Regions from separate parts of the Marinomonas sp. genome, predicted to be linked through region 3. Evidence: predicted binding sites of a transcription regulator. Region 3 holds the regulator's gene; each other region holds the start of a gene.

Region 1 (3,185 bases), 1.6 Mb from region 3:
GCAAGAGAGGTCGTTATTCTTTGCCAATAGACCCTATTTTATGAATGGATAAGTCTGCGCCATTAAATTCATCCTCTTCGCTTAGACGTAAACCACTCATAGATTTAACTATTCCATAAACAACGAATCCGCTTAGTGTTGCTATCAGAATGCCACCTAAGCTCCCTAGAAGCTGGGATAAGAGGCTAACTCCACCTAGCCCACCAAGTGATTCGGATCCAAAAATGCCCGCTGCAATGCCGCCCCAGGCTCCACAAACACCATGTAAAGGCCAAACACCTAGAACGTCATCTGTGTGTTTGAATTTTTGCTGAAGAATAGTAAATAGAATGGTAAATATCGCACCAGCAAATGCCCCAGAGGCTAAAGCACCAATTGGATGCATAATGTCGGAACCTGCACATATGGCAACCAAACCAGCTAATGGACCATTATGGATAAACCCTGGGTCATTTTTACCAAATAGCATGGCTGTGATAATTCCACCTACCATTGCCATTAAAGAGTTAACGGCGACTAAGCCGCTCACACCATCTAAAGTTTGTGCTGACATGACATTAAAGCCAAACCAACCGATGCAAAGTATCCAGGCGCCCAATGCCAAAAATGGGATATTTGACGGTGCGAATGCGACTAATTTGCCATGTCTAAAGCGGCCGCGACGAGTACCCAGTAAGATGATAGCGGCAAGCGCAACCCATCCACCAAAAGCATGAACAACAACGGAGCCTGCAAAATCGTGAAAAGGTGCTCCATATTGTTTTTCTAGCCAATCTTGAAGGCCATAGTTACTATTCCATACAATGCCCTCAAAAAATGGATAAGCAATACCTACAATGACTGCTGCAGAAATGAGCATAGGATAGAATTTTGCGCGTTCAGCGACACCACCCGAAATGATGGCTGGTATCGCGGCAGCAAAGGTCATAAGAAAGAAGAATTTTACTAAGCTATAACCATTTTCTTGTGATAGCACGGCGGCACTATCGAAAAAATTAATACCATAAGCTATTTGATAACCGACAAAAAAATAAACGAGAGCGGAAATCGCAAAGTCGGTCATTATTTTGACTAAAGCATTGATTTGATTTTTATGGCGTACGGTTCCGACTTCTAAAAAAGCGAATCCTGCGTGCATGGCAAATACCATGATGGCGCCTAGTAGTATAAAAAGGGTGTTTGAACTGGACACTAGCATGTCTACTGCACTGTTTGTGGATATCACAGATGGCTCCTAACGTTTATTGTTGCACCGAAACGGTTTGCTCTTGTCCATAAGTGCTTTATTTTGGGGCTTTATTGGTTATTTTATAAGTAAATTTAAAACTTCGTTTGTGAAAAGCAATAACTGTTCCAGTTGTGCTTTTTTTTGGTGCTATAAAATGGATATTTTTTTGAATTGCACTATTTTGGTGTTTTGGGTGTTTTCTTTAGTAGTGCGATGGTGCTTTAATTTGAGAGGTGCTTCCTATAAGTGTGATCTTTTTATCTGGTCTCAGTGTTATTACTTTTTTTAACAATACTTGTTTTTCATCTGCTTTCTATTTTGTTTTTAACGACATATTATCGATGAGTTAATGTATGTTTTAAGCGCATTTGCAACTTAAAACACTTAACATTTAAAAGTCGCTTAAGGTTTAATTGCTTTTCGCGTAGTTAAGAGATTGCTCATTTAAGAGCAACATAAATAATGAGGTTGTTATGTCAGGTCAGTTAGTATCAGGTATTGTGAAGTGGTTTAATGACGAAAAAGGATTTGGTTTCATTGAGCGTGAAGGCGGTCCTGATGTTTTTGTGCATTTTCGTTCTATTAATGGTAATGGTCGTCGTACGCTACAAGAAGGTCAGAAAGTAACGTTTGAAGTGACTCAAGGTCAAAAAGGCCCACAAGCTGAGAATGTCACTCCAGTATAATTGAGCTTTTGATCTAGTAAAAAACCATGCGTTTTAACACCTTATATTATGTAAGAGGTTTATTGTGCGCATGGTTTTTTTATGTCCGTAATTTATTAAATACAGGAGATTGTTTTGTTGCCGGTTTTGTATTCGTTCAGGCGTTGCCCTTATGCGATGAGAGCTCGCTATGTCATTGCTTTCTTAGGAGTATCTGTGCAGTTACGAGAAGTGGTTTTAAAGTCTAAGCCAGCTGCCTTGCTGGAGTTAGGCGGGCGATCAAGTGTGCCACAACTTGTTGATGTAGATGGGATTAGATACCCTGAGAGTTTGGATATTATTATTTGGGCGCTCTCTAAGTCGGGTGATAGCGATCTAGTGAATCAATTATGGCCATTGAAAGGTAATCAGCAAAATAAGATGAAGGCATGGATAGCGTATAACGATAAATTTTTTAAACATTGGTTAGATCGTTATAAATATGCAGATCGATATCCTGAATCGAGCGAAAGCTATTATCGTGATAAAGGCGAAGTTTTTTTACGCCGATTAGATAAGCGTTTAAGCAGAAATGAGTTTTTATTGGGAGAAAGCATGAGTGTAGCGGATATTGCTGTATTTCCATTTATTCGCCAATTTTCAGGAGTTAACCAAGGTTGGTTTGAGTTATCACAATACAATAATGTTAAGCGTTGGCTGGCAGAATTTGTTAATTCAGAGATGTTCAAATCTGTGGTGATGGTTAAGTATGCCGCTTGGGAAGCAGGGCAAGAGGATATACTCTTTCCTGCTCACTAAGCGGCTTTAATTTTTATTAATCAATCATTCCAAATGTAACCCAGTATAAAAAACCTGGATCAGCGTCGTTTGGTAGCTTCAACGCTATAAAGTTACCTTTATTGTCTACATAGGATGAATTTGGAAAATTTTGTTTTAACACGGCAAGATTGGTTTGTGCCAAATCTGTTTGTTTCAGATCGTTATATGACTGAACACTAATCGCCAATGCTTCCTCTACAGAGCGTGTGCTTGGATAGTGTTGAATAACTTCTTGGCTGCGGCGCAGTGCAGAAAGCGGTGCTTTCCTTTTCAGGTAATAGTGCGCAACTTGTAATTCATGACGCGCCACCATTTCACGCAAATAATACATACGTGCTTTTGCGTCGGGCGCATAAGTACTGTCTGGATAGCGCGCAGTGAAATCGGCGAACTCTTTGAAGGCTTTGTTTAACTCTTTTGAGTCTCTTTCGCTTGGGTCTAAGTTTAAATAGCGAGACATTAAACTTTCTGCG
Region 2 (3,185 bases), 2.0 Mb from region 3:
TGCCTCTTCAGAAGAGCTGGTTATCCACAGTGACGCCATCGCATTACTCTTCTACGACGACTGGAATATCAAGCAACTCAACCCTCGCCTAAAGCAAATCCCTATCCCACTGCCAAAACCTGAATGCACCATAGGCATCACACTGCATCGCGAACGACAATCCGCCATCATTCAGACATTTATTGAAGAGCTCAAAACCACCATTGCAAACAAACAATAGAACCAATAGTAAAAAAGCCCCATTTCTCTTGAGATGAGGCTTTTTATTGCTAAGATTTACTTAAGCAAGAACACCTTAGAAAGGATAAGGCGTTGCCGCTTGTTTCACCGTCACCCATTGCCAATGAGTATAAAGATCCCAATCCGCAGGGCCACACACCGCGCTGCCGTTACCCGATGCACCGCAACCACCAAATGGGTTAATGCATTCATCATTGACGGTTTGATCATTGATATGCAACAAACCAACATGCAACTGAGCACCAATACCTTGTGCGCGAGAAAGATCGTTTGAAATCACCGCACCCGCTAAGCCATATTGCGTATTGTTCGCCATGGCAACCGCTTCGTCGTCGCTTTTGAATGTCACGATGTTCACCACAGGACCAAAAATCTCTTCGTCAAAAGAGCGCATTCCAGGTTTCACATTGCTCAACACCGTTGGTGCGTAGAAAGGCCCTTCGTGCGTTCCACCTGCTTCTAGCTTAGCGCCCGCCGCGACCGAGTCTTGAACAATCGCATGTACTTTTTCTAGCTGGCGCTGATTAATTAGCGGCCCTAAAGCGACTTGTCCAGAAACGGGATCACCGACGGGTAAATGCTTTGCTTTTTCGACGATTTTAGCCGTTAGTGTATCAGCGATACTTTCTTGGACAAGGATACGACCAGATGCCATACAGATTTGGCCTTGGTGGAAATACGCGCCCCAGGCAATGTTACTGGCGGCAACATCTAAATCAGCGTCTTCCAAAATAATCAGCGAGCTTTTGCCACCTAATTCAAGTGACACTTTTTTCAGATTACGACCACAGGCTTCGCCAACCTTACGACCTGCCGCAGTAGACCCAGTGAACGCCACCATTCCAATTTCTGGTGCTGCACAAAGGGCTTCACCGGCTTCAACCGCACCGGGCAGAACTTGGAACAAACCTTTTGGTAAACCCGCCGCCTCTAGGGCAAGTGCTAAAAGAAAACCACCTGTCACCGGTGTTTGTGGATCAGGCTTGGTGACGACTGCGTTACCGGTTGCCAGTGCCGGCGCAATAGAACGAATAGAAAGGATTAATGGAAAGTTAAAAGGCGAAATAACACCAATCACACCAATCGGTTTACGCTTGGCATAAGACATTCTTTCTGGAACGGAAGGCAATGTCAGACCATTTGGCTCTAGCGTCATGTTGGCAGCCAACTGAAGAATCAACATGGCTTCTTTTACTTCATGCTGGCCTTTTGGAATGATACCGCCCGTTTCACGCGCCACATACAAGGCCAATTCATCAAAATTTTCTTGTATGAAAGCGGCGGCTTTATGGAACAAAGCGGCCTTATCTCTTGGTGGGACTTTCAGCCATTCCTTTTGCGCTTCATTGGCGCGCTGACACGCCGAATACACGTCGTCTGCCGACGCAATCCCCACTTCGCTCAATACTTTCCCTGTTGCTGGCTCTAGCACGTCTTGCTTGTTAGACGCGGCAACCCAGTCGCCTGTGAAAAATTTGCCGGACCACTTTTTGGATTCAAGTACAGATACTGTCATGTGTGTTCTCCTGTTTATTTTTATTCGTAACATCATTTTTACTAGGACAAATTAACGCCAGCGAAAGTTCAGCGACATTAAGTATTCATATCGTTCCAACATTACTTATTACTAAACCACAGCAATACCTATGCCGAAATATAATTTATATTTATTACACATCAGAAATAAAACTTATCTTATTGATAAATAAAGTTTTTTAAGAGTTTCGATGTAAAGCACTCATTGCTAAATAGATTAAATTACACACAACACGCTTGACGATATCGTTAAATTCAATCAACACTAAGAAAAAAACACTTAATCATTTCATCAATCGGATGGAAGAGGAAAAATAATAATGACAAACTCTCACCGTATTTCTTTGGCAGACATGGCCAAGAACAACCAAAAAATCCTCCTTAAAGGCAGCTCCCGTGAGCTAGATGGCCAACATGCGCCCACCGTGGAAGAACTAACCGAATGCCTGTTTTTTTCGCCGGGCGATGGTCGTATTTGGCTAGACGATCAGCGCATGTTGCTGATCCACAGTTCATCGTTTGGTCTGTTACGTCGCGAAATAATCGATTCTCTTGGCCTCGACAAATCGCGCGACATTCTTACTCGAACAGGTTATTTGTCAGGCCTTCGTGATGCGGAGCTCATTCAAAAACGCTGGCCCGATTCAGACCCTGCCTCTATTTTCAAAGCTGGTACGCATCTTCATGGGCTAGAAGGCGTCGTCAAAGTGGAAACGGTTCACTTCGAATTTGATACCGAAAAAGGTCTCTACGATGGCGAGTTTATTTGGCACCACAGCAGTGAAGACGAAGAAAACATTGCCGCTTACGGCATTGGCAGCTCACCGGCTTGCTGGATGGAATTGGGCTACGCCATCGGTTATGTCTCTGGTTTAGTGGGTTCTTTAGTGATTTTCCGAGAAGTAGAATGCCAATCCATGGGACATTCTATCTGTCGAGTCATTGGCAAATCCGCTGAGCTTTGGGACAATATCGAAGACGACATTCGTTTCCTCAATGTCACCACCAACGATGCCGACATCAGCACCAAACCAGACCCGCAGCTCGACCAAATGGAGCCAGAAGCACTCGATGATCAACCTAAAATGATCGGGGTTTCCGCTGCTTTCACCGCCGCCAATCACTCGTTACAAAAAGTCGCCCCAACCAATGCCACCGTATTATTCACTGGCGAATCTGGCGTGGGCAAAGAACTTTTTGCCAGCATGCTGCATAAATTCAGCCGCCAAACAGGCCCTTTTGTGGCGTTTAACTGTGCCGCCATTCCTGAAAATTTGATGGAAACAGAGCTCTTTGGTGTTGAAAAAGGCGCCTACACAGGGGCAACAAACAGTCGTCCCGGTCGCTTTGAAAGAGCCAATGGTGGTACACTTTTCTTAGATGAAATTGGCACACTAAGCCTAGCTGGT
Region 3 (3,185 bases):
ACTAGAAGTCCAAGCTGATGAAGCACAGTTCGATCAAAATTCTGGCGAGGCCATCTATAAAGGTAACGTCTTTGTTAAACAAGGATCCATTGAAATCCACGCCGAATATCTAAAAATATCGACTGATGCCAACACTCGAAAATTCAGCAGTTTAGAAGCAACAGGCACACCTGCAAAATTCAGTCAACAAATAGACTGGAGCGGCAACATTGTGATCAGTAAAGGAAACGAAATCCATTACTCAACAAGCGAATCGAAATTGGAAATTTTTGGCAAAGGCTTCTTAAGTCGAATGCAAAATTCCATCACTGCAGATTACATTCTATATATGATCCAAGATGGAACCTTCAGTGCAGAGAAAAAAGATTCAGGGCGGGTAACCATGACATTGCAACCGCAAGCACCAGAATCCAAACCAGCGCCTGAGGCCAAAAAATAAATGGCTATTTTAGAAGCAAAACACTTAGCAAAAAGCTATAAGAAACGCCAAGTCGTAAAAGATGTGTCTATTTCAGTTGAGTCTGGCCAGGCTGTTGGCTTATTAGGCCCAAATGGTGCAGGTAAAACCACTTGTTTTTATATGATAGTGGGAATGGTTGCGAACGATGCTGGCGGTATATTTATTGATGGGCAAGACATCACAAATGATGTCATGCATACCCGAGCCCAAAAAGGCATTGGCTACCTTCCACAAGAAGCCTCTATTTTTCGTAAAATGTCAGTTGAAGATAATATCTTAGCCATTTTAGAAACCCGAAAAAAACTAACAAAAGCAATGCAATTAGAAAGACTTGAAGAACTCTTAGAAGAATTTCATATCACCCATATTCGTACTAACCTTGGCATGGCGTTATCAGGCGGAGAAAGACGTAGAGTAGAAATCGCAAGAGCGGTTGCGATGAACCCTAAATTCATCCTACTTGATGAGCCCTTTGCCGGCGTAGATCCAATTTCGGTCGGAGACATAAAACACATTATTAAACACCTCCAAGAAAGTGGAATAGGTGTTCTAATTACCGATCACAATGTTAGAGAAACATTAGACATCTGTGATAAAGCTTACATTGTTGGCAATGGCTACATCATCGCATCTGGAGATGCAAATACAGTCATCAACAATGAACAAGTAAAAAAGGTCTATTTAGGCGACGACTTCCGCCTGTAACCCCTTATCATTGCAGTAGAAAGGGAGTAGTATGCATAACTCGTTCCAATTCATTCAAATAGAAGAAAGAGTTGCTCCATGAAGCAGTCTTTACAATTAAAGCTCGGCCAACAACTGACCATGACACCACAGCTGCAACAAGCCATTCGCTTGCTTCAGCTTTCTACGTTGGATTTAAAGCAAGAAATACATGAGTTCCTTGAATCTAATCCACTACTTGAGCTTGACGACGACGAACAAACACATAGTGACATCCCCGCTAGCATAGAATCAAAAAGTGCGACAGACACAAACATCGATAATAGCGAAGAAGCACGTGTAGAATCAGAGTGGACAGAAAGCATTCCTGAAGAGCTATCAATAGACAGTAACTGGGATGACACTTACCAAAGCTCAGCGGCCGCAGTTAGTGACCATAATAGTTATGAAGGTGATGGCGACTTTGAAAGCCGCAACGCACCGGCAGAAAGCATCCAAGATCACCTTATCTGGCAGCTAAACTTAACCCACATGTCGGATCGAGATATTGAAATCGCTTACGCTATCATTGAATGCGTTCAACCTGATGGCTACCTAAGCATTTCTCCCGATGACATTTGGGAATCCCTTGGCACTGAACTAGAAGATTTAGACATAGAAGAAGTCATCGCTGTGCAACACAGATTGCAACACTTTGATCCTGTTGGCGTATGCTCAATTGATCTACGCGACTGCCTTCTTGTGCAACTAGAAGCATTCCAGAGCCACCCGCTATACAAGAGCACCTACAATCTCATTGATCATTATCTGCCTCTATTAGGCAATCGAGACTTTACTCAGTTAAGCCGTAAAACAAAATTAAAGGACGAAGCATTAAAAGAAGTCGTCAATTTGATTCAACAGCTCAATCCACGCCCAGGCTCAGTAATTGATGCCGACGATACAGATTACGTTATTCCTGATGTCACCGTGAAAAAGCGTCATGATGTATGGCAAGTTGAATTAAACAATGACGCTTTACCGCCCATTAAAATAAATGAAACCTACTCTGCAATGGCGAGCACCGCGGCAACAGCCGAAGACGCAACTTACATAAAGACCTCTCTCCAAGAAGCTAAATGGTTTATGAAGAGCTTGCAAAGCCGCAACGAAACGCTATTGAAAGTCGCTAGCTGCATTGTAAGTCGACAAATCGATTTCTTCGAACTAGGTGAAGAAGCTATGAAACCCATGGTTCTTCACGATGTTGCCGAAGAAGTCGGCATGCATGAATCAACCATTTCTAGGGTAACAACACAGAAATACATGCACACACCAAAAGGTATTTTTGAGCTGAAATATTTTTTCTCAAGCCATGTAAATACTGCCTCTGGTGGAGAATGTTCTTCTACAGCAATACGAGCTATGATTAAAAAGCTTGTATCTGATGAGCCAGCAAAAAAACCGTTAAGTGATAACAAACTAGCTGCTATTTTAGCAGACCAAGGCATACAGGTTGCTCGACGTACTGTAGCCAAATATCGAGAGGCGATGAACATCCCTCCTTCCAATGAACGAAAACGACTGATCTAACGGAAAACATTTTATCATGTCATTGAAATCATTATTAAAAGCGGAACTCGTTCTCGCAAAACAAGATATCGTCAGTAAAAAACGTGTGCTCGAAAGCATTGCCGAAGTCGCGTCCAACCGACTTCATTGTGACAACGAAGCGGTATATGACGCATTACTCGGTAGAGAGAAGCTAGGCAGTACAGGCATAGGCAATGGCATCGCCATACCACATTGTCGCCTAGAATCCGCAAATCATACCGCTATTGTTATTATGTCACTACAACACCCTATTGGTTTCGATTCTATCGATAAAAGAGCAGTCGACTTAATATTTGCATTAATTGTTCCGCCTCACGAGTGCGACCAACACCTTGCGACACTAGCTCAAATAGCAGAACTAGCTCAATCCCCCGAATCATTGGATAAATTGCGCGCTGCACAAACGAATGAAGAATTATTCAATATATTTGACTCACTAATATAGGAA

Evidence for each region. The regulator sigma-54, encoded in region 3, starts transcription at its own class of promoters, with help from an activator protein. The targets are predictions, from matches to a motif close to TGGCACNNNNNTTGCTNT.
Region 1: the regulator sigma-54 is predicted to act here: its motif matches at 1,339-1,356, upstream of ACO05V_RS07290 (ammonium transporter).
Region 2: the regulator sigma-54 is predicted to act here: its motif matches at 1,875-1,892, upstream of ACO05V_RS05205 (benzaldehyde dehydrogenase).

What each region holds. Positions count from the first base shown of each region.
Region 1 covers NZ_OZ245329.1:1,545,396-1,548,580, forward strand. Annotated here, with positions in the region: gene ACO05V_RS07290 (ammonium transporter) at 14-1,225, opposite strand; gene ACO05V_RS07295 (cold-shock protein) at 1,702-1,914, shown strand; gene ACO05V_RS07300 (glutathione S-transferase) at 2,029-2,691, shown strand; gene ACO05V_RS07305 (outer membrane protein assembly factor BamD) at 2,708-3,185, opposite strand, start outside.
Region 2 covers NZ_OZ245329.1:1,140,490-1,143,674, reverse strand. Annotated here, with positions in the region: gene ACO05V_RS05210 (LysR family transcriptional regulator) at 1-220, shown strand, start outside; gene ACO05V_RS05205 (benzaldehyde dehydrogenase) at 296-1,756, opposite strand; gene ACO05V_RS05200 (sigma 54-interacting transcriptional regulator) at 2,097-3,185, shown strand, end outside.
Region 3 covers NZ_OZ245329.1:3,118,432-3,121,616, forward strand. Annotated here, with positions in the region: gene lptA (lipopolysaccharide transport periplasmic protein LptA) at 1-439, shown strand, start outside; gene lptB (LPS export ABC transporter ATP-binding protein) at 440-1,165, shown strand; gene ACO05V_RS14845 (RNA polymerase factor sigma-54) at 1,244-2,716, shown strand; gene ptsN (PTS IIA-like nitrogen regulatory protein PtsN) at 2,733-3,182, shown strand.